Regions from separate parts of the Lysinibacillus sp. NPDC093197 genome, predicted to be linked through region 3. Evidence: riboswitches for the same ligand, from Rfam matches in the RefSeq annotation. Region 3 holds a riboswitch; each other region holds the start of a gene.
The links. Region 3 has a riboswitch for cobalamin ahead of cobT (nicotinate-nucleotide--dimethylbenzimidazole phosphoribosyltransferase). Riboswitches for the same ligand answer to the same signal wherever they lie in the genome.
Positions count from the first base shown of each region.

Region 1: linked by a shared signal. The riboswitch ahead of metE (5-methyltetrahydropteroyltriglutamate--homocysteine S-methyltransferase) and the one ahead of cobT (nicotinate-nucleotide--dimethylbenzimidazole phosphoribosyltransferase) in region 3 are both predicted to bind cobalamin.
Region 2: linked by a shared signal. The riboswitch ahead of ACIP9G_RS19660 (hypothetical protein) and the one ahead of cobT (nicotinate-nucleotide--dimethylbenzimidazole phosphoribosyltransferase) in region 3 are both predicted to bind cobalamin.
Region 4: linked by a shared signal. The riboswitch ahead of ACIP9G_RS22010 (FecCD family ABC transporter permease) and the one ahead of cobT (nicotinate-nucleotide--dimethylbenzimidazole phosphoribosyltransferase) in region 3 are both predicted to bind cobalamin.

Region 1 covers NZ_JBIVOH010000002.1:89,966-98,218, forward strand. The annotation lists gene ACIP9G_RS06340 (SDR family oxidoreductase) at 1-760, opposite strand, end outside; gene ACIP9G_RS06345 (alpha/beta hydrolase fold domain-containing protein) at 1,162-2,088, opposite strand; gene ACIP9G_RS06350 (hypothetical protein) at 2,699-2,848, opposite strand; gene metE (5-methyltetrahydropteroyltriglutamate--homocysteine S-methyltransferase) at 3,203-5,497, opposite strand; cobalamin riboswitch at 5,683-5,861, opposite strand; gene ACIP9G_RS06360 (VOC family protein) at 6,070-6,432, shown strand; gene ACIP9G_RS06365 (C40 family peptidase) at 6,874-7,806, shown strand; gene ACIP9G_RS06370 (UDP-N-acetylmuramoyl-tripeptide--D-alanyl-D-alanine ligase) at 8,003-8,253, opposite strand, start outside.
Region 2 covers NZ_JBIVOH010000009.1:93,366-101,618, reverse strand. The annotation lists gene ACIP9G_RS19675 (MATE family efflux transporter) at 1-207, opposite strand, end outside; gene ACIP9G_RS19670 (tyrosine-protein phosphatase) at 351-1,118, opposite strand; gene ACIP9G_RS19665 (ABC transporter substrate-binding protein) at 1,389-2,348, opposite strand; gene ACIP9G_RS19660 (hypothetical protein) at 2,350-2,892, opposite strand; cobalamin riboswitch at 3,048-3,257, opposite strand; gene ACIP9G_RS19655 (glutathione peroxidase) at 3,412-3,957, opposite strand; gene ACIP9G_RS19650 (hypothetical protein) at 4,195-4,743, opposite strand; gene ytvI (sporulation integral membrane protein YtvI) at 4,837-5,895, shown strand; gene ACIP9G_RS19640 (C40 family peptidase) at 6,305-7,468, opposite strand; gene ACIP9G_RS19635 (ABC1 kinase family protein) at 8,023-8,253, opposite strand, start outside.
Region 3 covers NZ_JBIVOH010000005.1:38,520-46,772, reverse strand. The annotation lists gene glpK (glycerol kinase GlpK) at 1-1,130, shown strand, start outside; gene ACIP9G_RS14275 (glycerol-3-phosphate dehydrogenase/oxidase) at 1,148-2,794, shown strand; gene ACIP9G_RS14270 (alpha/beta fold hydrolase) at 2,798-3,718, shown strand; gene miaA (tRNA (adenosine(37)-N6)-dimethylallyltransferase MiaA) at 3,705-4,598, shown strand; gene hfq (RNA chaperone Hfq) at 4,697-4,927, shown strand; gene ACIP9G_RS14255 (rhodanese-like domain-containing protein) at 5,022-5,324, shown strand; cobalamin riboswitch at 5,468-5,643, shown strand; gene cobT (nicotinate-nucleotide--dimethylbenzimidazole phosphoribosyltransferase) at 5,749-6,804, shown strand; gene ACIP9G_RS14245 (trimeric intracellular cation channel family protein) at 7,237-7,842, opposite strand; gene ACIP9G_RS14240 (methionine gamma-lyase family protein) at 7,990-8,253, shown strand, end outside.
Region 4 covers NZ_JBIVOH010000013.1:40,831-49,083, forward strand. The annotation lists gene ACIP9G_RS21995 (sensor histidine kinase) at 842-2,206, shown strand; gene ACIP9G_RS22000 (response regulator transcription factor) at 2,213-2,896, shown strand; gene ACIP9G_RS22005 (YdhK family protein) at 2,934-3,515, opposite strand; cobalamin riboswitch at 3,693-3,885, shown strand; gene ACIP9G_RS22010 (FecCD family ABC transporter permease) at 4,034-5,080, shown strand; gene ACIP9G_RS22015 (heme ABC transporter ATP-binding protein) at 5,085-5,867, shown strand; gene ACIP9G_RS22020 (hypothetical protein) at 6,580-6,750, shown strand; gene ACIP9G_RS22025 (endonuclease Q family protein) at 6,819-7,988, shown strand; gene ACIP9G_RS22030 (S-layer homology domain-containing protein) at 8,102-8,253, shown strand, end outside.

The DNA of each region.
Region 1 (8,253 bases), on a different contig from region 3:
GGCCAAACGCAGGAATTTCTCCTTCCAATTTTCCATTATCCAACTGCAATGGCGTCCAAATTGGACCTGGCGCGACACCATTGACACGCACACCCTTAGAAGCAAAGTACGAGGACAGGGATACCATAAAGTTGCTTATCGCACCTTTTGTAGCGGCATAATCCATTAAAGATGAGGATGGATCGAAAGATTGAACCGATGTAGTGGTAATAATCGCACTTCCTGGTTCCAGATGTTCTTCTGCAGCTTTTACGGACTCAAATATGCTGATAATGTTTACTTTGAAAGTGTCTTGCACTTGTTTGATTGTTAAGTCACTTAAGGTTGGCTGTGCGATTTGTTGCGCAGCATTCAATACTAGCAGGTCCAATCCGCCAAAAGCTTCCACTGTTTTTGTAACAATCTCTGTCGCTGTACCATCTTCCCGCAAGTCATACGGTAGCAGCAATGCTTTGCCTCCAGCTTTTTCTATTAACTCTTTAACTTCGTTGGCATCCTTCTCTTCACCAGGGAAGAATTGGATCGCCACATTTGCTCCTTCGCGTGCATAGGCAATGGCGACGGCACGGCCAATCCCAGAATCGCCTCCAGTAATCAAGGCATTGCGCCCTTCCAGGCGATTGTATCCTTTATATGATTCTTCACCGCAGTCAGGTTTGGGTTTCATTTCATTCTGTAGCGCTGGAGTACCCTGTTCTTGATCCGGGAATTTTTCCGTATGAAATTTCTTACGTGGGTCGGTTAGATGTGAGTTTCCCATCAAAAATCATCTCCTATTTTGTTTAATTAGTAAATCGCAAGGATAAAAAGTTCCACAAGGCTTTTTCGAGCTTGCACTAACTTTATCCTGTTACATATTTTGAATACCCCGGGATATTTACTTTAAACAGCTTCAGATTTATTACCTACTTGAAACCCACCTATTAAATATGAAATACGGTGATTCACATCATTCCCAAACTCTACAAATACCTCTATTACATAAATATCCAATAATGGTTTTAGAACTTATTCAAGTATATTGCCCTTTAATGAAAAAGAGCGCTGATTCTTGTAATCGCGCTCGAATGTTGAATATTAAGTTTGTGATTTCTACCTATTGCCTGCTAACCTGTCACTATTTAAATATAAAACAACTGTTCCATGACTAAAAGAAAACACTTAGTTACTAATTATATTAATAATTTTCTGTTGTGCATCTTTGGCTTCAGGGGTTGGCATAACAACAAACACATGAATCATTTGAGGATAAACAAAAGTATTGATTTCAATTCCTTGTTCTGTTAGTTTTTCATCAAATATCATGCCATCTGGATATAAAGCCTCGTGTGTTCCAATAAAATGAGTGATCTTCCCAAGTCCTTTAAAGTCACCGTAAATTGGGCTAATTAATGGGTCAGTTACACTTTTATCAGCTGCCCATATCTTTGTAATTACTTCCATTCCTTCACGAGCTAACAGAGGATCCTTTTCATCATATTCAGGTATAAGAGGATTGCCCAAACTCATATCAACACATGCAGATAATAAAATTATATCTTTCGGTTGAGGTAGATTTTCCATCTTTAAAAGATGGGCCAGACCAAGTGAGATATTTCCGCCAGCCGAATCGCCCATGATAGTCAATTGATTAATACTTTCAACAGTTTCAAGAATTTCTTTATATAGGTTGAGGATTTTCGGATAGGTATCCTTATAGTTAAAATGAGGTACTTTAGGATAAATAGGAGCAATAATTTTTGCATCTAAAGATTGTGCCATATTATCCATGAACAACCAGTGTAAATTTAAAGGTTGACTCGTCCAAGCACCTCCGTGTATATAAAGAATAACTTTTTGTTTCGAGGACTTTTGGCCATTTAATGTAAAGACTTGCATGCCCTCGAATGTTCGCTCCTGCACATCACTTAAAAATGTAACATCATTCCCAATAATATAGGGCTTAGTATTTTCAGTTCCCCTTTGTTTAAGGAAATTTTCGGTGTTTTCAATACTAGAAAAACTTTTTTTATTACCTTGCAAAGTTATCCATTTTTCAAATTGAATACTTTCTTCAGAACGTTCTCCATTATAAATTTCTACACTCATTTTTATTTCTCTCCTTTAAACTTTTTATTGTTTTCATCCTGTTTCATAACACGAAATGATTTGAGATTCCCATGTTTTCTTTATCTGAAGTCTTTGTTGGATCGAAGGTCTTGTGTAGATGGTATTCAATTCAATGGCCCATTAGTGGAAGTTTCATTACCCATCTTGTCACTGCAATTATATCACACGTTTTTTACTAATTATTGGACTTTATTACAAATTATCAGACTTTATTACATATGATTAATTTTTATTTATTATCTACAGAAATACCTATACAAAATAACGTTCCCCGATGAAAGTTTGGAGCACATGAAAAAGCCACGAATGTTGTACCATCAACGTTTCGTGGCTTTACTTGGGAACATTATTTATACAAGTTTTTATGCACATTCTCCAAAAGTCAGTCATAGCAATGCTTTCGTTGTATTTGGAACGATGTTGCACTATCAACGGTTATACATATTTCTGAATGTTGTAAATCCGCATTTTTTGACGATATCCCTACTATAGGTTTTAGTTTATAGAATAAAACTTTAATCCTTTTTCGAAAAGACTTCAAGCGCCGTTTACCTATAATAAATTAAGTCTCCCTATGTTTTCATTTCTATTATTTTTCTGTTTGATCTTGCTTCTTTTTTAAATACTCTGCACGTATTTTTTCAATTTGCTGCTTTTTATCAAATTTGGCAGGCTTGTTTTTTTCATGATACTTTGCCACAGCTACCTTACCTTTAGTATCCAATTGATATTTCCCCACTTTGTTCACCTACTTTTCTTATCCTTAAAGAAGAATCTATTCACCAAATATAATATACCTTATTTTACTGAAGTAAACCTTATTAGTGTACTACAAACCTTGCATATATCCGTAAAAACATTCAAAACTTCGTAAAGTGATTTATTGCCGAATGGTCATTTATAATCCTTATCTTTACAACCTTGATTTTGCTGATTCATTTTAAAATTTTCAGTTAACTCTACTAAAATTGCTTTTAATTAATTATCGAAACAAGACCGTACTGTCCCATATACAGACAAAACCCCTGAGAATTTTCGTCTCTCAGGGGGTTATTAACTCAACGTTTTCTATTTCTATATTTTTTATTTACAATCAATAGGTGGATTGCTGTACTTGTTGACGTAATGTTTTGGCAGCAGCAACCATATGAGCGAGCGCTGCAACTGTTTCAGGTTCTTTTCTCGTTTTCAGACCACAATCTGGGTTGATCCAAAATTGATTTGTCGATAATACTTGTAGGCTATCTTGCATGATACTTAACATTTCTTGTTCGCTCGGCACACGAGGACTATGAATATCATAAACACCTAATCCAATCCCTTTTTTATATGGGTTTATTTGCAGTGATGCAATTAGCTCTCCATGACTGCGTGACGTCTCTATAGATATAACGTCGGCATCCAATGCACTAATTGGTTCAATAAAATCATTGAACTCACAGTAACACATATGTGTATGAATTTGTGTTTCATCCTTTACACTAGCCGTAGCGAGCTTAAAAGCATTCACTGTCCAATCTAAATATGCGCCCCAATGTTCTTTACGTAAAGGCAAGCCTTCACGCAATGCAGGTTCATCGACTTGAATAATAGAAATGCCAGCCGCTTCTAATGCTTCAACCTCTTTCCTTAGTGCAAGTGCAATTTGATAGGTCACATCTTTTCGCGCGATATCGTCACGTACAAATGACCAGTTCAAAATCGTAACAGGACCTGTTAACATCCCTTTCACATATCGATTTGTTAAACTTTGTGCATAGGCAGTTTCTTTCACTGTCATCGGCGCTTCCCATGCAACATCACCGTAAATAATCGGTGGTTTTACACAACGAGAGCCGTACGAAACGACCCAAGCTTTTTCTGTAAAAGCGAAGCCTGTTAGCTTTTCACCAAAGTATTCCACCATATCCGTACGCTCGAATTCACCATGCACGAGTACATCAATATCTAAATCTTCTTGAATGGCAATCCATCGTTTCGTTTCTTGTGCGACAAAGTCAGCATATGCTTCATCTGAAAGCTGTTTTTTACGCCATGCATTACGTGTGCGCTTCACTTCATCAGATTGAGGGAAGCTACCAATCGTAGTCGTTGGGAATAGTGGTAGCTGCAGTGACTGTTGTTGTATAATCTGACGCGCATTAAAATCATTTTGACGTTCAAAATCCTCTGTCGACACCGTTTGTACTTCTTGTTGAACAGCCTGATTATTTCGTACGGGGTGTTTTTTTAATGCTTCAATTGCTTTCATGCTCTCAGAGATAGTATGATTGGACGTATGATTTTTTTCTTTTAAATACTTAGCCACCTCTGATATTTCTGCTAATTTTTCATCAGCAAATGCAAGCGCATTTTTTAAGACAGGCTCTAATTTTGTTTCAAGTGCGGTCGAAATCGGCACATGCTGTAAGCTACATGACGATTGAACCCACAGCTCTTGTGCACTAGTCAGCTGTTCAATTGCCCTAACTGTTGTACTTACCTCTGCTAAATTTGCCCTCCAAATATCTCGTCCATTAACAATTCCTACCGCCAATACTTTATCATGTGGAAAGCCAAATTGACGTAGCGCCTCCATATTTTTCGTATAGCCATGAACAAAATCTAAGCCAAATCCTTGTACAGGGAGTTCAATTAGTGTGTTATAAGCTGATAACGATTCAAAATAGGTTTGTAACATAATATTAGCCTCTGGTACAGCGGCTGCTAATTGTGTATATATTTCTTGCACAAGTTTTACCTCTGCCTCATCTAATGATGTGACTAATGCAGGCTCCTCTAATTGAATCCAGTCAGCACCGGCTGTTACTAGCTCTTGAATAATCTGCGCATACAGTGGTAGTAGTGCTAAAATAAACGCAACTTGTGTTACTTTATCGTAACCTTTTGTTAGCTTGCAAAATGTATATGGCCCGATTAGCGTTGGCTTTGCAGTAATGCCATATACTTCTTTAACCTCAAGGAAATCTGCAAGTATTTTATTGTCTGTTAGTTGCAGAGCTTGACCTTCATATTCAGGGACAATGTAATGATAATTTGTATTAAACCATTTTGTCATTTCACTCGCAACAGCTTCTTTATTTCCACGTGCTACCGCGTAATACGTTTGTAAGTCAATCTTTCCACCTTGCCAGCCGAAGCGCTTTGGCACTAAGCCAAACATCATCGCTGTATCAAGCATTCTGTCATATAGTGTGAAATCCCCAACTGTGACAATATCTATACCGCTACGAAGCTGCTTGTCGATACGTGCAAGACGAATTTCTTTAATTTTTTGTAAGAAATCTACTTCTGTAAGTTCATTTTTCCAAAATGCCTCTAATGCCTTTTTCCATTCACGCTCTTCCCCTATGTATGGGTAGCCTATTACAGTCGTTGTATACGTCATATTCCTTCTCTCCTCTGGTTTAAAATAAAAAAAACCATCTTCCTTTTTAGGAAAATGGTAGTTATTGTCTATCTAAATTAGCTATGACGAGGCGATACGATAATATATTAATTATCGTATATATTCGTTAGTCGCACAGTGCCGATTCGGTCACATCTCACCACCTATTTCCACGTAGGTTATTTGGTGTGTACTAGACATTGGCAGGTCTCCTGGCTTCTCATCAACACGCCTCACAGCCTTCCCAGTTCCCCAGTGGCATATGTGATTTGCTCCGATTTACAGTTGCGGGACAGCGTCGGATTTACACCGACTTCCCTTTTAAGCCAAACTTTCATTTGGCACCAACTCTTACACAATATTCAATTATGTTTCCTACTATAACATATATTTTTCTGAAAAGTATAACTTTTGTGAAGATATAGTAGTTTTTCTGTACAAAGTTACACGTTGAGTAATTTTTAAAGACTAATTGACAACATAATAATAAAACAATCTACTAATCAGAAAAGGTATTTTAAGTAATTTGTAGAAATATATAGTTATATGAAGAATGAGTGAGGAGGATTACTATGATTGTCGGATTACATCACGTACAATTAACGATTCCAAAAGGTACCGAGGAGCAAGGGAAAGTTTTTTATTGCCATGTGTTAGGGCTCAAAGAAATAGAGAAACCACAATCTCTTAAAGGGCGTGGTGGATTTTGGCTACAAGTTGGTCATCACGAAGTACATGTTGGCACAGAAGACGGCTTTGATCGACTAACAACGAAAGCGCATATTGCCTATCAAGTAGAGGATGTAGCATATTGGAAAAAAGTATTAACAGAGCATCATATCGAAATCCTTGATTCTGTTCCAATTCCTAATTTTGAGCGCTTTGAATTTAGAGACCCTTTTGGTAATCGAGTAGAAATTATTCAGCCGATTTAAATTTTTAAAAAGCAGCCTTCAATGGCAGCTTTTTTATTTACAGTTTAAAGTGTTGAACCTCTTTGTTTAAATTCTCTGCCATCGAAAAAAATTCCTATGCCTACGTGCTTTTATAAGTACTCTTCGACTCATAAAGTTATTTTTATATTATTCCTTACCCTTATTTTATTTCTCTATTAGCACATTGCCTAGCATTGTTTCTATGAGTAACAATGCATAGTTGCTAACGTTTTTTGTATGCACTATTTATCAAACTGAAACATTTGTAATGAAACTGTAAATTCAAGCGATAAAGCCTTATATATCAAGGTTTTTACATAAAGTGCGGCTCCCTGTGGAAACATTTACCTCACAGAACCCCTACTTTTTCATGCTACGATTATTGCAACAGCAAGCAAACAGATATGAATTTACTGCTCGCTTACAGGAGGTAAAAACAGCATGAAAAAACAATTTTTAAAAACTACACTAGCATTATCGATTGGATTTAGCTCATTCGGAATCGTTCAAGCATCCATTGAACCAATCAAAGTTGAGGCTGCAACGACAAATGCACAACATAATGACAAAGCTGTCGCAGCAAAGGCTGAACAACTTATTCAAACAGGAAAAAGTTTAATTGGTAAGGCTACATATAGTAATTCAGTTTACAAGTCTACATATCCTTACAAGTTTTCTTGTGCTTCATTTATTATGTATATTTTTGAACAAAATGGAGTAGATATTGGGACTTATAATGAAAATTATATGATCCAGCAAGGGACATTTGTTCCTAAAAGCCAATTGCAAAAAGGCGACTTAGTATTCTTTAAAAGTAAAAAAACGGGCACAGACCCCGATCATGTAGGAATGTACATTGGAAATAACAAAATTATTCATATGGCTGATTCCAAGCAAAATATCGTCATTTCGGATATGAGTAGTAAGCCTTATTATACTGACAACTACGTATCTGCACGAAGAGTATTACCAACATTACTATCGGCTAACCCTGCGACGAAAGGCGATACAGTTGTTGAAAATGCATTTACTTATAAAAATAAAGTAACAATAAGCTCATTAAATAAAGAACAAAGCTTACAATTTACAGCCCCTGGTTTCGTTGAATATGTCTATCGTAAGAGCGGTGTAAAACTTGGCGCAACAACTCTAAAAGAACAAATGGCTAAAGGAACTACGGTATCACGTGCCAATTTAAAAAAGGGCGACTTAGTGTTCTTTAATAGTGTAAAAGGGTCAAAAAACCCTTCCCTTGTAGGTATCTATGCTGGAGATCAGCGTATCATCGTTCCAACTTCAAGTGGTGTTACTACTAGAGTACTCTTTGTTGATTACTATAAAGAGCATTATTTAACAGCAAAACGAGTATTTTAAGATAATCAGCTGCTATTTGACAGCACGACGTATTATCTTCACTCTATAAAAATAATAAAACATAGCATACAAGCAGTGTAATTACCACGCTTTGTATGCTATGTTTTTGATATAATAAGCGGAACCTTACAACATAAGGATTCTTTCGCATAAAGTAACTACTGATGAGTAGTCGCTAGTACGGCCTTACAAAAGGCTATTTTTCCTTTAATTGATTAGCAAATTCAATCATGGATCGACTAGACATAGGGCCCTTTATTAATACAATAGTATCTTTATCAAGTTTTGGTTTAAGTATTTCTAGTACACCTGTGACATCTTTAAATATATGAACTTCAGCAGTTGTTCCATCTTTTTTTGCTTGAGCTGCTATATCTTCAGCTCTTTTTCCAATCGTAATAAGCATTTGAACATCTCTCTGCGCCACCATAGAACCAATCTCACGAT
Region 2 (8,253 bases), on a different contig from region 3:
TACCACTTCAAGAATTAATATCGCAATATGAATGTATTGATTTGCTGCGCCCACACCTGATACAGCGTTATCCGATAAGGCACTTAACATAAATGTATCGGCTAATCCCATCAACATAAATAAAAAAACTTCTAAAAAAATCGGCCATGTTAAATGAAATAGACTAAATTGGTCTGCCGAATGTTTCTCTCTAATCGCATTTCCCAACAACTTCACTTCTCTCTATATTACATAAAAATCTATTGTATCTTATCACAGATTTACTACTGTAAAGGATAGCTAATACAAAAATATTTTGAATAGCTTACAAAAAAATCCCTCTCACTAACTTACTGTGAAAGGGCGTCCTATTAGCATAAGCAATTTTCTTGTAATTGCTGGCGTTTTTCTGTTGTTAAACCAAACTCTTGCTCTAAAAATACTGTTTTCGAACCATAACGACTATCTATAGCATCGAAGGCAGCTTGCAAATAATCCTCACGTGCTGACATTAATGCATGGAACTGTTGTAACTCTTGGTCATTAAAAGTATTTTGTATTGCCTGTGCCATTCGTTCTACCATAGGGCGTAAATAAATATTCGTATCTAAATAGTCTTGCATAATGGTTTCCTCGGGTACATCTAATGCGAGCAAAATGAGCGCACCGCCAATTCCCGTTCGATCTTTTCCTACGGCACAGTGATGGACGAGGCCTAAATTATCTGGATTTTGAATTGTAGACATTAATTTTTTAAATGAAGCATTGTTAAATGGCATTTGTGCATAAAAATCGCGGAACATCTCTGGGCTTACAACCTTATAAAAATTGTGGCCGCCGGTATTTGTCGGCATCTCAAATGCGTGGTTGCCTTTTGCAGGAATTTGAATATACTTTGCGCCCTTGAATGTGGGATTAGGATTATTTTGAGCCTCTTGTTGATCTCGGTAATCGAATATTGTTTTTACTCCTAGTGCTTCAAAGCGCTCCTTATCCGCCGGTGTCATCTTACCTAGTGCAGCCGAACGATATAGCAATCCATTCTTAACCACTCTGCCATCTCGCGTCTTATAGCCACCCATATCGCGGAAATTTAAGACTGCCTCAAACGGAATAACCTTCATGTCAAACTGTGTCATCCACTACGCCTCCCTTATTTAAGCAATCATTTATATTTCTATTTTATAGAACAACTGAAGATAATACCAATTATTCACAAAACCTTTTAGTAGAGATTCAAAGTCTATGAATCATCGGTTGTCTTGAAGATATCGGAGGTTGAAGACCGTGAAGCCTGTACTTAGCGGACAACAACATTCACAAGCAAAAAAGTGTTAGATTGATCGCAGTCAATCTAACACTTTATCTCTTTTGCCCAAGTTTTAATGGTTGGCTTTCACCATTTATCCTTATTTAAATAATTCGGGATATACTGCTTTTGCTACCATCTCAACAGCTTCACCAATACGTGGACCTGGACGATTGGAAATATCAGTATCAATATAATTTACTGCTTTATCTTGAATAGCAGTAATTGTATTCCATCCATCACGCCCAAGAATTTCGCCTACTGAGTCTTCTACATAGTTTACTGTTGTTAAAATAACTTGAGGATTTTTCGCGATAACATCTTCCTCAGAAACTTTTACCCATCCTGTTTGATCACCAAATACATTGTTCACATTCGCTGCATCAAGAATCTCTTGTTGGAAAGTACCAGCTGCTGTTGTATAAATATCTGGCTTAGGGCTAATTTCTAAATAAACATTTTTCGGTGTTTCTACAGTTTTTACTTTTGCTTGCACATCCGCAATTTTCGCTTTAATATCTTTGTTTAATTGCTCACCTTTATCTTGAACACCCATCACTTCAGCAATTTGTTGAATATCTCCATAAACATCTTCAAATGATGCGGCTGATTTAATAACAAATACTTTCACGCCTGCATCTTCAAGACCTTTAAGGGCATCTAGTGTCTCGTCATTACCTGTGTAATAAGCAATTACAACATCTGGCTTTAGCGCTACAATTTTCTCGCTATTGAATGTTACAGAATCTGACACTCGTTCGATTTTTTTTGCTTCTTCTGGGTAAGTATCATATTCAGTTGCCCCAACTACTTTATCGCCAACACCTAGTGCAAATAGAACTTCAGTGTTACTCGGTTGTAATGACACAACCGTTTTTGGTACTGCATCAAATGCTACTTCTACATCGCGATCATCTGTCACTTTGTAGCCTGTTTGCTCAGCTTGTTGTCCTGTTTTCGATGTATCGTCCTTTTTAGCTTCATTTGCTGTGCCGCAACCTGCCAATACAAGTGCTAACATTAACACTGTAAGCCATTGGAATTTAAATAGTTTCTTCACTTTACACATTCTCCTTCTTTTTCTTCATCGGATATGATTTGCTTATAAACGGTATTTCAGCAATACCAGCTTGTTGATTCATGTATACAGCCATTACAAAAAATACATTAGCTAATAATCCTAAGTAATCGAAAAGGATGGCTGGTACTTCTCTTTCCTCAGAAACTTTATGTAGAACACGGTATGATTTTTTTGCCTCACTACGACATAAATGAAGCGCAGTTGCAGCCCCCGTACCTTGTGGTAAAACAAAGTTTTGGATTTCTTCCTTTACATGCCCCACATAAAAATCATAGCGCTCGCTAAGCCATAACAAATCTTCTTCCGTTACCGCTAATTTGCCACGTACTGAGCCATTTACATGGTAGGCCATTGGCAAAATAGTCAATAAATCTGTCGCCACTACTTCAACTTTTTCAGCTTTTACAGCCGTCAATGCTACACCGACATGAGTTGTTAAACTATCCGTACGAATCTCAAAATCTACTGTAGATATTTTTTCACGCATGAACGGGTAGCAAGAATAACGGGCATCTTTTTTCATACTTAGTCCCTTCTTTCTTTCATGAACAGATTTTGCTTTACAGGTGCATAAAAAAACGCCGCTCCCTAGGGAACGACGAAAATAGCATATATAGTGCCGCCTCACGCGACATTGCCTATGTATTTGCCGTATATCCTCCTAGCTTCCGAAGAGTTTTTATACATTAAATAAAGGTCGGTCTCCTGGCTCGTACAGCTCACTACCCAATGCAGTAGCGATATCATAAAACCTTCCCATCTTGGGTCTTCCCCTTTTCGACAGTGGCATTTATTATGATTCTTGTACTTACAGTTGCGGAAACAGCTTCGGTTTTACACCGAATTCCCGATTATGCTAAAGTTAGCACCATTATTCTGCAAGAATTATTCACTTGATTAGCAGTTTATCATATATTGATTTGAAAGAGTAGTTGCGAGATTGTGGAATATTCGAATATATTTATACAAAACTTAGCACTATTTCTACATAGTGATCCGCTATTTGTTATTCCAGCCTAAAAATTCTGATTAAAATAGCTAGCTATAAAATTTTTTCAATAGCTTGCTCAATATCTAATTGTGAATCTGTTGGTTCAAAGCGCTCAACTGTATGACCTTGATTATCTACTAAAAATTTCGTAAAGTTCCAACGAATGTTACGTCCATCTAAAAAGCTAGGTGCAATTTGGATAATAGCCTCAGCTAACATCTTTTCCTGCATATTCGCCTTTCCGAATTCACGAAAATCTACTTCATGCTTTAAATAATTGAATAACGGATGTGTCTCTTCTCCATTAACCTGAACTAGTTCAAAAATCGGGAAAGTTACCCCGTAGTTAAGTTGACAAAGTTGAGTTGTCTCAACTCCATCTTCTGGGTTCTGCTGTCCAAACTGATTACATGGGAAACCTAAAACAACGAAATTTTCCTTGTCATATTTATTATACATTTTTTGTAAATCTTCAAATTGATATGTAAAATCACATTGGTTGGCTGTGTTGACGATTAACATTGTCTTTCCACGAAATGTCTCCATTGATAAAATTTCACCATTTGGCTTTTTCACTAAATAATTATAAATCCCCATTTTCTCGACCCGACCCTTTCTTATTTACAAAAATTATACTGTTACTATGCTATATACAGTTGCAGATTTACGTGTTTCCTCTTTATAGATAGTTTCTGGCTCTCACTTATACTAAAGCTTACGTCAGTATATAAGACCTATCAAAAACTGAATCCATCCTCCTGTTTTCATTATAATCAATAACTTTTCTTTCTTCAAAATAACACACTTGGGCATAAAAATAGCCATCTCGCTATTTTAACGGATGGCTGTTTTATATTTCTTTTTGTATTTTATATCCTGCTCTTCTTCTATTAATCTCTTTGCAATATCCAGTAAGTTTTGATCATTCGTAGCATCAAACAATTTCTTGAAGGAGACAATAATATCATATCGAATACGCGATGGTTGCTTTTCATCGATACATGTTTGGAACCTTTTCGCTAAATACGAAACAATTAAATCCCTTTGAACTTGTCCAGCAAGCCCAATTTGCCAAATTGCTTGAAGAGCATGCCTTGCAGTTACTGTTTTTTCATCGTATGTTACGGCCCAAATTTTTAAAAAATCATCCAGAACACGTTCTTCCGGGTCACTTTTTGCTGCTAATGCACATAAAAACTGTGCTGCCCGTGCACGAGCATGTCCATCTGTATATGTAAGGGCTTTAATAAGCTGTTCCCAAACTGCATATGTCCAATCTACTGGTTCTTGCATAATTTTTATCAATCTTCTATACGACTCGTATTCAATCTCACGGTCACGCTCTGTTAAATTACTAAAAAGTTGCAAAATCTCTTTTTCCATGATTTATCCCTACCTTCATTCTTTCAGAACGTTTTCAAATTTTAATTTTTTTATGTTACACTTTACTTAAAAATAACGATAAAAGGAGAGCTTATGAATAGAACTATAACTCGAAAGTTGACTATACGAACTCTAGCGATTATATGCCTACTTATAGCCTTATATTTTATCATTCCTGTCTCCGTGCCAATTATTTTAGCAGGTATTACAGCTTTTTTATTAGAACCCATTGTTATGTTTTTTAAACGAAAATGGAAAATGTCGCGAAAAATAGCTGTTGCTTTTATATACATAGTAAGTGTTATTTTTATTTCTATTATTTGTTACTTTACTATTACGCAACTAATGTCGCAAATTATTTCCATTTCAAAGCAAGCACCTTACTATATTTCTAAATTATCCGAGATGTGGGGTCATATGCAAGAGAATATTTCAAAATATACAGAAGACTTTCCAACTGAAGTGAGTGCTTCACTTCAAAAAACGACAACCGACTTCATTGAGAAAGTTGAAGAATCTTTTTTAAACTTCTTTAATTATACCAAAGTTACGACCTTCTTTTCACAAATTCCAAGCCTCTTTATAAGTCTTCTTGTTTATATGATCGCCCTATTTCTATTTATGCTAGATTTACCAAAATTAAAACAGTCAACTTACAAATTTTTAAAGCCTACAACTGAAGAGAAATTGAAAATTATTACTAATCGTTTAAAAGATGCATTTTTCGGTTTTATGAAGGCTCAGATTCTTGTTAGCTTTATTATAGCTGGGGTTACACTTGTAGGTTTACTACTTATTCAACCGAAATATGTGATAGTAATGACCATAATTATTTGGATTATTGATGTTATCCCGTTCCTTGGCTCAATTATTATTTTAGCACCTTGGGGAACTTATCACCTCCTGTTGGGTAATACAGCGATTGCCATTAAGCTCTTTGTTCTTGCAGCTATTTTATTAATTATTCGCCGAACTGTCGAGCCTAAAGTAATGGGTGCACATATCGGCTTACCCCCTCTGCCAACATTAATCGCGATGTTTATCGGTTTGCAATTGTTTGGCGTCATCGGCTTACTCGTAGGACCATTTGTTATCATCTTCCTCTTCGCCTTAAAAGAAACAGGGATTATCAAATTCAATTTTAAAATTTAATATAAGATTGAAAAAAATATACTGCAGTTAGGGATATTCTATTTGATGGGCGTATAAATACCAAAAGGCACTCTCGGTTCTTTTTAAACAGAGGGTGCCTTACATTTTTGTCTATTTACAACTACTAGAATATGAAGTTATAAATTGATTGACTCAGCTTTCTTTAAGAAGCGTTTGATTATTACTGCTTCTTCTACACAAGTAATGTAAGCAGTTGGCGCAATCGTTTTATCCGTGTAATTTAATTGTTTGGACTAAATTCCTTAGTGTCTGTTACAGTTTTTAAAACTGTTATACAGATTTATGTTTATAGATTTTCAAATAAAAATAGCACCCATTATCGTTACTTGATAATGAATGCTATTTTATTTAACTTTTTTGCTATTAAAATCGTCTAACTAATATAGACTTATTGAATACGACCGAAGCCTACTAAATATTGGTTCCACCAATCAAGTGACTCAATGACTACCCCTTTATTTTGAGCATCAATCATTGTGTTATTACCAAGGTAAATACCAACATGCGCTACGCCTGAGCCATAGCTGAAGAATACTAAGTCACCAACACGAGCTTCACTTGCTGAAATTCGTTTTGTTGATAAATATTGTTGTGATGCTGTACGAGGTAATGATACGCCAGCTTGCTTGTAAGACCATTGTACAAGACCTGAGCAGTCAAAGCCTGTTGTAGGATTACTGCCACCCCAAACATATGAACGACCTAGGAATTGCTTCGCTGTAGAAATAGCATCACCTGAAGATGCAGTACCTGAACCAGATCCAACTATGATTGGTTGAGGTTTGCTACCACCGTTATTTTTACCGCTAGTGTTAGTGTTGTTGTTATTGTTGTTGACATGAACTACAGGTGTAGCTGCTTGAAGTGCACGTAACCGAGCTGCTTCTTCTTCCGCTGCCTTACGCTCTGCTTCAAGACGCTCTTCTTCTTGTTTCGTTGCAATTTGTGCCTTTAATGCAAGTGATTTTGCTTGGTTTTCAGCTTTTTTTACTTCCATTTCGCTTTCTTTTTGTTGAAGCTCTTGGAATTGTTTTTGAAGCTCTTTTTGTTTTTCATCTAATGTTGCTTTTTGTTCTTCTAATTTCGCTTTGTCTGCTTCTTGTTGATTTACTAGCTCTTGGTCAGCATCCATTAATGTTTTTACCGCTACGACACGGTCCATTAAATCTGCAAAGCTCTTCGATTCTAGAACAACGCTTAAGTATACACCCACTGTGTTATCTTGTGCTTGGTATGCAGCCATACGCTCACTTAAAATAGTTGAACGTTGCTCAATACGTTTTTCAGTTTCAACAATACCTGCATCTACTTCTTTTATATCTGCTTGTACTTGGTTAAATACTTTAACTTTTTGATCAATTTCTTGTTGAAGTTGGTCTAACTCTTTTTCTAAACTTTTAACTTCTGCATCAATTTTCGCTTTTTTATCTATCATATGCTGAGACGTTTCTTCAGCGTGTGCTTCAATCGGTTGAACTGTATTAAATAATAGGCCGCCTGCAAGTGCTAATGCTAGCACCATCGACTTACGCCATTTATTACGCTTACCCATGGGTCTTCATTTCCCTTCATCTATCAATTTCGCTCTTTATTTTCCTATGTAAATACATGAACGATCAATTTAAATTCTTATGTTTTTATTAGCCTTTTAAAGTTTAGCATTATTGCCGTAACTTTTATACTATTTCCGACCGTTTTAATAGTTTAGTAAAACTCGAAATATAATTGTAACATTGTAATTAATACGACATTTTTCTACAAAACGTTAATATAACGCTACAAATTACTACAAATTTCTCTAAACAGCACCTTGTGCCTTGGTTATTTGTAATCTTTTTGTAATATAAAAAGGTAGGAGAATCATCCCCTACCTCAAACTGTATCCAAACTCATAGAATTAAACTACTACCATTGATTTCTGCTGCGGGCGAGCGCTTGCCGCTCCAATCAACTGAAAATGTACATTGTGAAGAACACTAGGAAATATGCGATCGACGACTTTAAGTTGCTTAACAAAATTGCATTGCAGCCAATGCCTACTAAATGACAAATTGCAGTAATAGTGAATTTCTTTATACTTTAATCAGCACTTTGTAGTGTCTTCTCCTACCTCATTGAGCGTAGCGCTTGAATAGATAGTCTTACTAATAAAATTGCACATAAGAACAACCCTAGATAAGCGGCAGTATTCAAATACACTGCATACGACTCATGAATGAATTGAGAAATTGCTAGTAGTGCGACCGAGATAATACCAAATGTAATGCCGACAAGTAATAAAACAAAACGTGCAAATAGCTGGGTAATGAAACGTGAGTTATGGTCATCTGAAAAAAT
Region 3 (8,253 bases):
TGTTTCAACAAAAGACAGGGTTACGTCTGGATTCCTATTTCTCTGCAACAAAAATTAAATGGATTTTAGACAATGTTGAAGGTGCACGTGACAAGGCGGAAAATGGTGATTTACTCTTCGGCACGATTGATTCTTGGATTGTTTGGCGATTATCAAAAGGGAAGGCACATATTACGGATTATTCGAATGCGGCGCGGACATTACTTTATAATATCCATGAACTACAGTGGGACGAAGAGCTTTGCGAGCTACTAAATATCCCAATGACGATGTTACCAGAAGTAAGAAATTCGTCAGAAATCTATACGAAAACCGCACCGAGCGTATTTTTTGGGCAAGAAACGCCAATTGCAGGTATTGCTGGCGACCAGCAGGCAGCGCTCTTTGGGCAAACATGCTTTGCGAAGGGCATGGCTAAAAATACGTATGGTACCGGCTGTTTTATGTTGTTAAATACAGGTGAACAGGCTATACATTCTGAAAATGGCTTGCTTACAACGATTGCTTGGGGCATTGATGGCACTGTGACATATGCATTAGAAGGCAGTGTCTTTGTAGCAGGTTCAGCAATTCAGTGGTTACGTGATGGTCTTCGCATGATTCGCACTGCTAAAGAATCTGAAAAATATGCAACAAAGGTAGCTGATACAGATGGTGTATACGTTGTACCTGCATTTGTAGGATTAGGCACACCATACTGGGATACCGATGCCCGTGGCGCTATTTTTGGTTTGACACGGGGTACTTCAAAAGAACATTTTATCCGCGCAACGCTTGAATCATTGGCTTACCAGACGAAAGATGTACTGGATGCAATGGAGGAAGCGGCTGGCACACCAATTGAAGTATTGCGAGTAGATGGTGGAGCAGTAAGTAATGGCTTCTTAATGCAATTCCAAAGTGATATTTTACAGTTAGAGGTGGAGTTAGCAAAGCTTAATGAATCGACTGCACTCGGGGCAGCCTATTTAGCAGGGCTGGCAACTGGATTTTGGGAAAATAAAGAGGCGTTAGCTGCATTATGGGCAAATGGGAAAACCTATCAACCCAAAATGAGCACAGAGCAAAGCGCGATATTATATGCGGGCTGGCAAAGAGCTGTGGAAGCTACACGTTTATTCAAATCATAGCTAATGGGGGAGAAAGTATGTTTTCATTTGAGAACCGTCCTAAAATTATGGATTATTTAGAGCAATATAGCTTTGACGTATTAGTAATTGGAGGTGGCATTACTGGTGCTGGAATTGCACTCGATGCCGCATCAAGAGGATTATCTGTCGCATTGATTGAGATGCAGGATTTTGCGGCTGGTACATCAAGCCGTTCAACAAAGCTAATTCACGGAGGCCTTCGATATTTAAAACAATTTGATATGGGTGTAGTGGCTGAAGTTGGGCGTGAACGCGAAATCGTTTATGATAATGCTGTTCATGTAACGACGCCTGAAAAGATGCTGTTGCCTTTATATAAGCATGGTTCACTTGGTCCATTTACGACTTCAATAGCATTGAAGGTTTATGACCGATTAGCAGGTGTGAAAAAGCAAGAACGTCGCACAATGTTGAGTGCACAAGAAACAGCAGCGCTTGAGCCATTATTAAAGCGTGATGAGCTCGTTGGCGGCGGCTATTATGTGGAGTATCGTACCGATGATGCACGTTTAACAATTGAAGTGTTAAAAAAAGCGGTTGAATATGGTGCACTTTGTGTAAACTATGCTGAAATGACAGGATTTTTATATAACAAGAAAAAGCTAATTGGGGCAAAAGTAAAAGATCATGTAACAGGGAAAGTAGTGGAAGTTCATGCGGCGCAAATCGTCAACGCTACTGGCCCTTGGGTAGATGAAGTACGACAAAAAGATAAAAGTACGGACAAAAAACAATTACGTCTGACAAAAGGTGTCCATATTGTACTCAATCAAAAGCACTTCCCATTGCAACAGGCAGTCTATTTTGATATTCCAGATGGTCGTATGGCTTTTGCAATTCCACGTGATGGTAAAACATATTTAGGGACAACGGATACAGTTTATGAAGGAAATCCTATACACCCTACTGCAACACAACAAGATGTAGATTATTTAATTGAGGCTGCTAAAAATGTTTTTCCAACAGCCGAAATTACAAGAGAAACAGTTGAATCTTCTTGGGCAGGTGTACGTCCACTTATTTTCGAAAAAGGTAAAGACCCTTCTGAAATTTCGCGTAAAGATGAGATTTGGACAGCATCAAGTGGTTTGATGACCATTGCTGGTGGCAAGCTAACAGGCTACCGCCAAATGGCTGAAACAATTGTTGATAAAATTGTCAAAACACATAAATTTAAGCATGCAAGTCCATGTATGACACGTGAGCTGTCGCTTTCGGGTGCAAAGGGCATTAATGCTATTAATTTCCCTGATTATACTGCATATAAAGCTAGAGAGGGTGTTCAGTATGGCCTGAATTATGATGAAGCAAAGCATCTTGTGCAAAAGTATGGTACAAATGTTGACGCTTTATTTGATCAGGTGAAGTATTTGCATGAGCATGGCAGTACGATGCCTCTCGTGTTACATGCGATGCTGCTCTATGGTATAGAAGCGGAAATGGTTTATACACCTTGTGATTTCTTTATTCGTCGTACGGGATTATTATACTTTGATATTGATGCAGTGAAACGATATAAGGAGCAAGTAATTCAAGTAATGCAACAGCGTTTTCACTACTCAGAATCCCAAAGAAATACTTATGTTGCTCAATTAGAACAAGCCATAATAGATGCGACAAGTTTTGCAGATGTGGAGGTGTAGTAAATGGAAGAGCGTTATATGAAAATGTCGGATGGACATTTTGTGTTTACGCGAACATTGACTCCGGCTATTCCATGCATAGGTCATTTTCATATTTTACATGGCATGGCAGAGCATAGTGGACGTTATCTAAAATTTGCTCGAATACTATGTGCAGCAGGCTATGCAGTTACGATGCATGATCATCGTGGACATGGAGAAACAGCATCTTATAACGGCACATTAGGTTTTTTCGCTGAGAAAAATGGTTTTGACCGTGTTGTTGAAGATGCCCATGAAGTGATATTAACTATGCATGCTCAATTTGCCGATGTGCCTTTCATTTTGTTCGGTCATAGTATGGGTTCTTTTATTGCTAGAAGGTATATTCAGCTTTACGGCAATGGCGTGGATAACGTTATACTTTGTGGAACAGGAAACGTTTCAACATTGCATAAGATTGGACATTATGTTGCACAAGTATTAGCAATGCAGATGGGCAAAGAGTTGGAGAGCCCTTTATTAAATAAATTGAGTTTTGGGAGCTTCAATAAGCAAGTTCCAAATGCTAAAACAGCGTATGATTGGTTATGTTCTGTAGAGCATGAGGTGCAAAAATATATTGATGATCCATATTGTGGCTTTATACCAACAAACCAATTTTTTGTTGATTTAACGGCTGGCCTTATGGTGCTAAATCGAAAAAAAGAGATTGAAAAAATAAATAAAAACTTACCGATCCTTTTGATAAGTGGTAGCAAGGACCCTGTTGGTGACGGTGGTCAAGGAGTGTATACAGTGGCAGAGCGTTTTGTAGAAGCAGGTATACAGGATGTTACAGTCTATTTATTTGAAGATAAGCGACACGAAATTTTAAATGAAGACAATCATCAGGCGGTTCATCAAGTTTTATTACGGTGGTTAAAAAAGTATGATACAAAATAAAATTCAGCAAGCAGAGGTTGTTGCAATCGTTGGTCCAACGGCCTCTGGTAAAACAGCACTGAGCATTGAGCTAGCAAAAAAGTATAATGGTGAAATTATTAATGGCGATTCGATGCAAATTTATAAAGACTTAAATATTGGTACAGCGAAAATTACCGAGGAAGAGATGCAAGGTGTACCACATCATTTATTAAGCTTCAAAGAGCCAACAGAATCATTTTCAGTAGCGGATTATCAAAAACTGGTGCGTGCCAAAATTAGTGAAATACAGGCACGCGGGAAGTTGCCAATTATTGTTGGAGGCTCTGGATTATATGTACAAGCAGTGCTCTATGATTTCCAATTTACGGAGGAGCAGGTAGATGAGGTAGCACGTAAGGCATATTATGAAGAGCTAGAAAAGTTGGGTCCTGAAGCAATGCATGCAAAACTACTAGCATTGGATCCGAAAACGGCAGAAACAATTCATCCGAATAATACAAGACGTGTTATTCGAGCATTAGAAATGATTGAATTAAGTGGTGTTTCAAAAGCTTCAGATGAACATAATCGTGGAGAAATCCCCCTTTATCGCCATTTGATTTTAGGGCTTGGAGAAAATATGTCACGCGATGAGCTTTATGATCGCATAAATCGCCGAGTAGATTTGATGATGGACAAAGGGCTGTTACAAGAAGTAAAAGGGTTATGGCAGCAAAATATTCGAGGTGTACAGTCAATACAAGCGATTGGCTATAAGGAATTGTATGATTACTTAGATGGTCGATGCACATTAGAAGAAGCAATTGAAAGTTTAAAACAAAATTCTCGTCGCTACGCGAAAAGACAACTTACTTATTTCCGTAATAAGATGGACATTCATTTTATTGAAAAAGACTAAAAACTTTAATAATTTCTAAAAATTACTAATTGATAAATTGGTATAACATGCTACTATAGGAATGAAGAGGTAGAAAGAGAGTAGGGGAGGCGCAATCTATGAAATCAATCAATTTGCAAGATACGTTTTTGAACCATCTACGTAAAAACAGTGTTTTTGTAACTGTGTTTCTGTTAAACGGGTTCCAGTTAAAAGGAACAGTGAAATCCTATGACAACTTTACAGTATTATTAGTTGATGCTGAAAGCAAACAGCATCTCATTTACAAACACGCAATTTCTACTTTCGTTCCAGCAAAGCAAGTCGAATTTTTAGAGACAGAAGAATAGAGTCATTTTAAGCAGCTAGTGCTACATCACTAGCTGTTTTTTTTCGTTCACGCTATAATGTAATAGGAAATTGATATATTGGAGGACTATAAAGATGAAATCAATGGATACAACGCAATTATTAGAACAACTAGATGCTAACGAAGACCTATACATTATTGATGTGCGAGAAGATGATGAGGTAGCACAAGGTGTCATTCCTGGTGCTAAGCATATAGCGCTTGGAACAATTCCAGAGCGTCTAGATGAGATAGATAGATCTAAGCCTTATATTATCGTATGTAAAGCTGGCGGACGCTCGGCAAATGCATGTGCTTATTTAGAAGCACAAGGCTTTGATGTAACAAATCTTGAAGGCGGCATGCTTGCCTATGATGGGGAATTAGAATTTAAATAATGTAAAGATGAAGGTATTTAACAAGTCAGTTGTTAAATACCTCATTTTTTTTGTTTATATTAAATGATGGCAATGCAAAAAGTGCTGTTACCAAAACTTTTAACAATATTGACACTCAAAAAACTTTGTCGTAAATTTAAAGTAATTACATAAAAGCATTAGGTGCCCACGTTGGGAGAATAGGGAATAAAGTGAAATGCTTTAGCGGTCCCACCACTGTAAAATGGAGTTTTATAGAGAATACCACTAGCGATGGCTGGGAAGGTTCTATAAAATGTTGAGATTGAGCCAGGAGACCTGCCTAATTGCTTCGGATGATATGGACGATGGAAAAGTCTGTAGTTTATTTGTTATGAAATAAACTACAGACTTTTCTATTTTTTTCATTCTTTTATGTAAAAGGCTAAAAAAAGGAGAGATGATGATGCAATTGCTACAACAAACGATTCAACAAATTCAACGTACTAACAACAAAATGATGGAAAATGCGAAGGAACGTATAGATTCTCTTAGCAAGCCACCAAGCAGTTTAGGGAAGCTGGAGTCGCTTGCTATACAACTAACTGGGATTACGGGAGAACTATATCCTAAACTCGATAACAAAGTGATCATCGTTTGTGCGGCAGATCACGGTGTTTGTGACGAAGGGGTAACATCGAATCCACAAAACGTAACATTTTTTCAAACATTGAATTTTCCTAAAGGGGTAACAGGTGTTTGTGCTATTGCTAAAATAACAAATGCAAAAATTGTAACGGTGGACGTCGGTGTCAAAGAGGATATTCCGCTTAATGCTGGTGTACTAATAAAAAAAATTAAATATGGTACGGATAATATGGCGAAAGGTCCGGCAATGACGAGGGAAGAAGCAGTCCAATCAATTGAAGTAGGCATAGAAATAGCTACATCAGAAATAGCAAAAGGGGCAAATGTTCTTGGTACTGGTGAAATGGGGATTGGCAATACAACACCTAGTGCAGCTATATTATCAGTACTTCATGCTTGTCACCCGCATGAAGTGACGGGATTCGGTGCAGGGCTAGGGTCAGGAGGAATTGAACATAAAGTAGCTGTTATTCAAAAGGCTATCGAAATAAACAAACCTAATCGTCATGATGCAATCGATATACTTGCAAAAGTTGGTGGGTTAGAAATAGGGGCTATGGCTGGAGTGATCCTTGCGGCTGCCGCAAATCGCAAACCAGTTGTCATTGATGGCTTTATTTCTACAGTAGCTGCACTAATTGCATATGAGCTTGAACCAAAAGTACAAGACTATATCATACCTTCTCATGCATCAGAAGAACCTGGGGCAAAAATAGCAGCCGAATTGCTAGGAGTAGAGCCGATGCTTCATATGAATATGCGATTGGGAGAGGGCTCTGGTGCAGCATTAGCGTTTCCAATTCTAGACGCAGCTTGTTCGATGATGAGCAATATGGCTACATTAGCAGAGTCTATGGCGCTAATAGATAAATAATAATTGACGAGGAATAAGGTTTGTTCTTAGAGCGAAGGAAATAGTATATACAATCTAGTTGATGGTAGCGAAGGCGAGTGACTCCTGCGGGAACCCACGCAGCCTAAGACGCAACAATTCGCGCGACAGCGACGGTTGCGACCCCGCGGAAAGCACCCGTCGTAGCGGGCATCAACGGTAAAGCAGAAAGAGTTCGACTAATGTGATGGCATTTTTACGCTATGTAAAATGAATGAAACTATAGCTGTTCATTCTTTGGTAGTAAATAAAAAATTAGAAGAGAACACGAGTTGATGGTAGCGAAGGCGAGTGACTCCTGCGGGAACAGCACAAAACGAAAGACGCAACAGGCGGCGCGACAGCGACGGTTGCGGCTTACGTTGTGCCCGCGGAAAGCACTCGCCGTAGCGGACATCAACGGTAAAGCCTCTATTAAGCTCGGTTCAACTTCCGTAACGGCAAACGCCATTTCTTCATATATGAAAGAACTCGTAAAACTGTAATGACACCGAATAATACATATAAGAAAATATCGCCTGGTAGTAATTCCAGTCCAATAAGAAGACCTGCAAGTGCTGCCCATACACCGTAAATTTCATCGCGTAACACGAGTGGCTTCCGTCCAGCCAATAAATCCCGAACAATACCACCGCCTGAACCAGTTAAAACAGCAGCAACAATGACTGCACTAATTGGCATATTGAGTTTGACAGCGTACAATGCACCTTGTATAGCAAAAGCCGATAAACCAATAGCATCGGTGAAATTGCCCCAACGATGCCAATGCTGTATTAGATGATGCGGAAAAATAAAAAATATAGTAATTGCAGCAATCGCAATTTGGAACATCATATCTTGCCCCCACAATGTTGTGACAGGTAGACCAATCAGTAAATTACGAATGGCACCTCCACCGAATGCAGTTACAATGCCAAGTATATATACACCGAATAAATCGTATTCTTCTTCCATTGCAATTATTGCCCCGGAAATAGCGAAGGCAATTGTCCCGATGATGCTAAAAACTTCCCAAGCCATCACTTTCCCCCCTTATACGAGAATAATTTGTAGTAAGTCCGCCCCTTAGCTTAGCGCATTTAACAGCTAGACACAATAGCAATTTTTGCAGGGTTGCAAACAAATTGATAAGATAGGAAAGAACAATTTGAAACGGAGACGAAAACAATGACTTTTACAACCCATTTAACAACAGAAACGTTAACATTAGCGGAAAAAATAGAAGAAAAGGTGCGCCCTTATCACACGAAGGTAGAGAATATGGCGTTCATCAATCAGCAAAAGGTACTTTCCGCATTCAGAGCGCATCAAGTAAGCGATTTTCATTTACATCCGTCAAATGGCTATGGCTATGATGACGAGGGACGTGACAATCTTGAGCGTGTATATGCACAAGTTTTTGGAGCAGAGGCGGCGATTGTCCGTCCGCAA
Region 4 (8,253 bases), on a different contig from region 3:
CATTGCGTTTCCGCAGGAGTCTACATGGATTTTTACTAAGGTATAAACATCTTGAAGTTTTCAGAATTGTGTGTGTGCCTGGCACATCTCTTAGATTCCTAGCATAATTTCGGCTCCTCAATCGTAAAAATCCACCATGCTTTCCGCGGGCACGATGTAAGCCACAACCGTCGCTGTCGCGCCGCCTGTTGTGTCTTACATTGCGTTTCCGCAGGAGTCTACATGGATTTTTACTAAGGTATAAACATCTTGGAGTTTTCAGAATTGTGTGTGTGCCTGGCACATCTCTTAGATTCCTAGCATAATTCCGGCTCCTCAATCGTAAAAATCCACTACGCTTTCCGCGGGCACGATGTAAGCCACAACCGTCGCTGTCGCGCCGCCTGTTGTGGCTTACATTGTGTGCGTTCCCGCAGGAGTCTACGTGAATTTTTACTTAGTTATAAACATCTTGAAGTTTTCAGAATTGTGTGTGTGCCTGGCACATCTCTTATATTCCTAGCATAATTCCGGCTCCTCAATCGTAAAATCCACTACGCTTTCCGCGGGCACGATGTAAGCCACAACCGTCGCTGTCGCGCCGCCTGTTGTGTCTTACATTGAGTGCGTTCCCGCAGGAGTCTACGTGGATTTTTACTAAGTTATAAACATATTGAAGTTTTCAGAATTGTGTGTGTGCCTGGCACGTTTCTTTATGATTGCTACATATATAAATGCCATATGATGATGAAAAATTAGTGGGCGTGAAGTCTTTATTTTATAATATTTATAAAAGTATCTTTCTTCTGCATAAAATCTTCACACTTACACGTTATCATTTTGAAATATAGGTGGTTAAGGCATGAAAAAACTTTCATTAAAGCTTGGAATAATCTTTTTTATTACATTGTTTTGTATAGAAACATTTATGATGTTTTTTTTACATGTTTCTTTGACTAACTCGCGTGTTGAAGAAGAATTAATAAACTTGCAGACAACTGGTAATTCACATCGAACGATATTAGAGCAAAATTTCGATGAGGAGACGTTATCACATATATTATTAATGGAATCAAGAGAAAATACAGACGTTGTCATCACAGATAATGTTGGAACAATTTTAGCTGCTTCATCTTCACACCCTGAAATACACGTTTATTTAAAGAAGCTCAAGGGTAGGGTGCCTTATAGTGGTCAGGTATTAGAGAAAAATTGGCAGGATGAAAAATATATTGCAACGATTAGTCCTATTCTTAAACAGCAAAAGACTGTTGGCTATGTGTTTATGTTTCAAAATACAGATTCCATCCATGCGTTAATGGAACGATTAAACAAACATTTTCTAATTGTCGGCCTCGTTTCAGCATTGGTGACGATCGCCGTCATTATTGTGTTATCTCGAAAATTAGCCCAACCATTAATGGCTATGAAGGAAGCGGCATTGAAAATGAATAAAGGAGATTTTACTGTCGCCCTTTCGACTAATGGCAAAGATGAATTAAGCGATCTTGCGAATGCCATACAACAGTTATCCGATGATTTAAATCATTTAAAAGAGGAAAGAAAGGAGTTTTTAGCAAGTATTGCGCATGAGCTAAGAACACCTATTACCTTTATAAAAGGCTATTCAGATATTCTTTACAAGCGAGATTTAACGGAGCAGGATCGCCAAAAATATTTAGGTATTATTATTGAAGAAATGAATCGGCTCTCAACGTTAATTAAAGACTTATTTGATTTAGCAAAAATGGATGAAAACGCATTTGTAATTAACAAAGAACGTCTTCAATTGGATGAATTAGTGGCAAGTATCGAAGTAAAGCTAAGACCTGCTTTTCAGGAAAAAGAGATACACTTGTTTGTTCAATGTGAAAAGGGATTAACATTAATGGCCGATTCAGTAAGGCTAGAGCAAATTATTTTGAATCTGTTAAATAATGCATTAACTTATTGTTCCTTAGGAGATTCTACTTTCTTTATAGTAAAAAGGCAAAATAACTTAATAAAAATCATTGTTAAAGATACTGGAAAGGGGATTCCGAAGAAGGAATTACCTTATATTTTTGAACGTTTTTATAGGGTTGAAAAATCTCGTGCACGTGCACATGGAGGTATGGGATTAGGTCTTGCTATTGTTAGAGAGCTTGTCCATGCACACGGAGGGGAAGTAACCGTTGTTAGTGAGGAAAACAAAGGGACTACTTTTGAATTATTATTTAAGGGGTAGGAACAAATGAAAACATTATTATTAATTGACGATGAACCAAGGATGCTGGAGTTACTAACGCTTTATTTAGAGCCTTCTTTTCATTGCATAGCGATGTCATCGGTTAGAGATGCTTTAGACTATTTAGAAGAAAATCATGTAGATTTAGTGCTGTTAGATATTATGATGCCAGATATGGATGGTTGGCAAGCTTGTCAGGAAATAAGGAAGTTTTGGGATGTACCTGTCATTATGCTAACAGCAAAAGCGGAACAGGCTGATATTATAAAAGGCTTAAATTTAGGAGCAGACGACTACATTTTAAAGCCTTTTGACGAGGAAGAGTTAGTAGCACGCATACATGCTGTATTAAGAAGAACAAAAACTGAAGAAACTTTCATTTTTTTTGAAGGGCTACGATTAAATAAAGAATCTATTGAATTGTCTTTTCAACAAGAAGCTATTCTTTTAACGCCGAAAGAATTTTCGATGTTAGCGCTGTTTCTTGAATATCAAAATAAAGTTTTCTCAAGAGAGCATTTAATTAATACAGTTTGGGGATATAACGGTACTATTGAAGACCGAACAATTGATTCGCATGTCCGCAATTTACGGGAAAAACTAAGGAAAAGTGGCTTTCCTGTTGATGATTACTTACAGACAGTGTGGGGAATCGGCTATAAATGGCATAAGCTTGCTGACAAAAAGTAATTACAAACACCCTCTGATGACAGAGGGTGTTTCGTTTTTATTTTGACGTTAGTTCACTATCTGTAACCCATTTATGATTTTTCATTTCTTCACCAGTAGTTGTTAATGGAAAATCAATCATATAAACGGTCGTTTGTACTGCGTCATCAATGCGAACAGTAGCATTTTCCATGCCTTTCATATGTGCAGCATCTGTTTTGACTTCAGTGCCTGGAGACAATGGGGCAACACCTGGATCTATTAATTCCTCATGTATTACCCATTTATGATTTTCTATTTTCTTTCCACCAGTAGTCGGTTCATAGGAGATAATATAGGCAGTTGTATCATATGCCCCAACAATCGTTGCTTCGGCGCCTGCCATCCCAGACATATGTCCTTCCTTAATAATAGCAGTACTGCCTACAGGGAATTTAGGGTTTTTAGCAGTTTTTAAAGTGGATGGAACTTCACCCGAGCTTGAATGATTCATCTCTTCTCCATGGCCTGTTTCTGCACTATGGTCCATTGCGTCACCATTAGCAGAGTCCGTCTTCGCTGCATCGTCAGAGCAAGCTGATAATATTAGTAAAGCCATTGCTGCTATAAAGCCTAGGAAAAAATTTCTTTTTAATACCATATGAATTTCCTCCTTACTATTTATTTGTCTTTAATGTAACAAGTAAATGTGCAGAAATTATGGATTAGGTTTTGTGCAAAATCCATTTGTATGAAGTTGAAAAGAGGAAAGATTGATTCCTAGATGAAAGAAGCTATAGACTACGATAATTATGTATGATAGAATCGTCATAATTTTAAAATTTCAGAAACTAATGGTGTGACGCTTGTTAACAAGTGCCACTTAAAAGGGAAGTCGGTGTAAGTCCGACGCTGTCCCGCAACTGTAACGAGGAGTTCTATGATGTAGTAGCCACTGTTTTTAGAATGGGAAGGCAATCATAGTAACGTTGAATCGAAGCCAGGAGACCTGCCAATTAGTTCATACCTGTAATGCCCACGAGGATGCAAGCAATTACGGACAATTGATGGATACTTCTCCAACTTTGTTTAACCTAGGGTATTTCTATGCATTCGTGCGTAGAATACCCTTTTTTATTGCTTCGTATTTATCAAGATTGATAAGGAGTTAATAAGCAAATGAATAAAAAATTTATGCTATTTTCATTGACCCTTCTTTTAGTACTGTTAGCTTCAATGACGGTTGCTATTATGATTGGCTCAGTGTCAATTACACCGCTACATGTATGGAAGGTTATTTTCTCGAAAATTCCTATTTTCTCAAATACGATAGTGCCTGATTGGAGCCGCTCACAAGAAATTATTATATGGCAAATACGTGTCCCACGTGTCATGCTTGCAGCCATTGTTGGAGCAGGTTTAGCTATTGCTGGAGCAGCTGTGCAAGCACTTGTCCGTAATTCTATTGCAGATCCATATATTTTAGGTATTTCTTCAGGTGCGACAGTTGGTGCCACGGCTGTCATCATTTTAGGCGCTTTTTCATTTTTAGGTATGTACGCCCTTTCAGTAGCTGCTTTTCTAGGCTCCTTTATAGCAATTGTGTTGGTATTTTTCTTGTCACGTGTAGGGGGACGTATTTCTATTTTCCGTTTGTTGCTAGCAGGAATGGCTGTATCGTTTATATTATCTGCTACTTCAAATTTTATGTTAATGATGTCTAAGGAAGAGGGCGGTATAAAAGCCGTTATGTATTGGATGCTTGGAAGTCTTGCGGGCGCAAAATGGAGTAATTTATTCATTCCAGCTATTATCTTTTTCATCGTTTTTGGTTTGTTATGGCTACATTATCGAAATTTAAATTTATTACTACTTGGGGAAGAAGCGGCGGTCACATTAGGTGTTAATCTTCAACAATTTCGAATTCAATTGATACTACTCGTATCATTACTAACAGGTGTGCTCGTTGCAGTAAGTGGCTCCATTGGGTTTGTTGGTTTAATAATTCCACATATCGTGCGATTAATAGTAGGGTCTAATTATAAATATGTTATCCCAATTAGCGCATTATTAGGAGGGATTTTCTTAGTTTGGGCAGATGCGATTGCCCGCGTGATAATAGCTCCAGAAGAAATGCCAATTGGAATCATTACTGCCTTTTGTGGCGGTCCATTTTTCATTTGGCTACTACGCCGTAACAATTATTCATTTGGTGAAGGAGATTAAAGGTATGACATTAGAGGCGAAGCATGTATCATTCTCCATTCATGATCAGCGCATATTAAAAGAAGTAAGCATTCAAATAAAGGAAAAGCAATTTGTCGGTTTAATTGGTCCTAATGGTAGTGGGAAGTCGACACTATTGAAAAATATGTATCGGTTATTAAAGCCAGAAAGTGGAACGGTATTATTGAATGAGGAAGATATTTTTCAGCAATCAAGTAGAGCGATTGCAAAAAATTTAGCCGTTGTTAGTCAGGAGACACCTGTTTTATTCGATTTTAAAGTGAAAGATTTAGTGAGCATGGGAAGAACGCCACATAAGAAGCTTTTTGAAATGGACGATAAGGAAGACTTTAAAATAGTGAAAGAGGCATTGTCTCAAACGGGTATTGCCCATTTAGAAACGCGCAGCTTTAGTTCCCTTTCTGGAGGAGAAAAAAAGAGAGTGATGGTTGCACGTGCACTAGCACAACAGGCGCAAGTGCTTATTTTAGATGAGCCTACTAATCATTTAGACATTCAGCATCAATTACAATTAATGGACTTAATTCAAACATTGCATTTGACTGTTGTCGCTGCCTTACATGATTTGAATATGGCTGCTATGTACTGTGATCAAATTTATGTTTTACAACAAGGTAGTATTGTTCATTACGGCACACCAGAAGAAGTGTTAACGCCTAAACTGCTTCGTGATGTTTTTGGAGTATACGCCGATATTCAAACACATCCACTGACAGGCAAACCGTATTTAACATATGTATCTGAACAATTCACAAAAACTACATAAGTGCCAGTCACTCAAACAATTCTGATACAATTTGCATAAAGCATTGCAAGTAGGGTATTTATAAATAACCAAGTAAAAATCCACGCACACTCCTGCGGCTTACAATGTGCCCGCCGGAAAGCGAAGTGGATTTTTGCGATATAGGAAGTCTGAAGCTTTTGTTAGGTGTATATGCGGAGCACCAGTCACACAAATAATTTACTGTGTAAGTATTGAATTTTATGGTTAACCAAGTAAAAATCCACGTAGACTCCTGCGGGAACGCACGTAACGTAAGACGCAACAAGCGGCGCGCAGCGACGGTTGCGGCTTACAATGTGCCCGCGGAAAGCGAAGTGGATTTTTGCGATATAGGAAGTCTGATGCTTTTGTTAGGTGTATATGCGGAGCACCAGTCACACAAATAATTTACTGTGTAAGTATTGAATTTTATGGTTAACCAAGTAAAAATCCACGCACACTCCTGCGGGAACGCACGTAACGTAAGACGCAACAAGCGGCGCGCAGCGACGGTTGCGGCTTACAATGTGCCCGCCGGAAAGCGAAGTGGATTTTTATGATATAGGAAGTCTGATGCTTTTGTTAGGGTCTATGCTAATGCCGGTCACCAAAACAAAGTCACCAAAACAATTCAGAAGATTTTTGCGGTTTAATTTTTGTATAGTTGTGAGATATTCGGGGAACGTTACTTTTGAAAGGATGCGTGACGAATATGGAAGAGATTAAATTTGCACAATTAGATCACACACAGCTTGAAAAAATTAATGAGCTAGAAAAGAAAATTGGTGTTACTTTAGTTGCTTATGATGCAGCGGCAACACCAAATCAAGGTTCAGGTTCATACGACACTGATAATAGTACAAATCAAAACCATCCATCTTAAATAATGAAAACGCCTTGCAGCAATGTAAGGTTTTTTCATTTTATAATCGAACAAAAGGAGCTGTATACATGTTTCAGGACTATTATACGGATTTACATATTCACATTGGACGAACAATGAGTGGGCGAGCAGTGAAGATTACGGGAAGTAAAACTTTAACATTATCGCGAATTTTAGAGATGGCTAGTGCAAAAAAAGGGCTTGATATAATCGGCATAATTGATTGTCACTCGCCAGAAGTACTTGCTGAGATGGAGATGATGATAAAACGCGGTGAACTAGAAGAGTTATCGGAAGGGGGCCTTCGGTTTCAAGAAACTACGCTTATTCCAGGCTCGGAAATTGAGATTTATGATAGCAACTGTCATGGCCCAATTCATGTGCTAGCTTATTTTCCTACTATCGTAGTGATGGAGGATTTTTCGAATTGGATGAGAGGCTTTATGAAAAACATTCATTTAAGTTCACAGCGTATTTATTGTGATGGACAAGCGCTGCAACAAAAAGTTCGAGAATTAGGGGGTCTTTTTATTCCAGCGCATGTTTTTACACCATTTAAAAGTTTATTTGGAAGAGGCGTTCACCACAGTTTAACTGAAGTGTTTGATCCACAGCTTATAGATGCTATAGAACTTGGTTTAAGCTCTGATACCAATATGGTAAAAAATATACGGGAAATTCAGCGGTATACATTTGTGACTAATTCGGATGCTCATTCGCTTGGCAAAATTGCACGTGAATATCAAATACTACGATTAAAGGCAGCTAATTTTACCGAATTAAAGATGGCACTCCATGAACAGGATGGGCGAGGCGTAATAGCTAATTATGGGTTAAACCCATTGCTTGGCAAATACCATCAAACAGTATGCGCTAAATGTGGTAAGCAGTTAAACGATGGGGATACAATTTGCAGGTCGTGTGGAAGTTCACAAATCGTGAAAGGCGTTGCGACTCGAATTATGGAACTATCTGATTTGAATAGTGCTGAACGTGAGAGACCACCGTATATTCATCAAGTACCACTTGATTTTATACCAGGTTTAGGTCCGAAAATGATGGAAAGATTACTTCACGCATTTGGAACTGAAATGACAATTTTACATCGTATTACAACCGAGCAACTTGCAGAAATTGTGCCACTTAAAATAGCAAAGATGATTGATTTAGCTAGAACAGGACAATTAAATATTGCAGTTGGTGGAGGAGGCGTCTACGGAAAGGTCCAGTCTGAATAGGGTAAATCTTTAAGTGAATATAGGGCGATTTTAGGTATTTACTATTAATGTTCCCATTTTTATCCTCAATCTAGTAAACTAGAAATTATTAGATGTGCAGGAGGAGTGGGAATATGCAATTTTCAAAGAAATTTCGTTTTTTAGCTGCTAGTGTTCTAGCTTTACAGTTAATAGTCCCTGTAGGAGCAAATGCAGAGAATAAGCAAGATGACATTGCGCCAAGCTGGGTCGTACAAGCTGATTATGTGGCGCTAGGTGATTCATT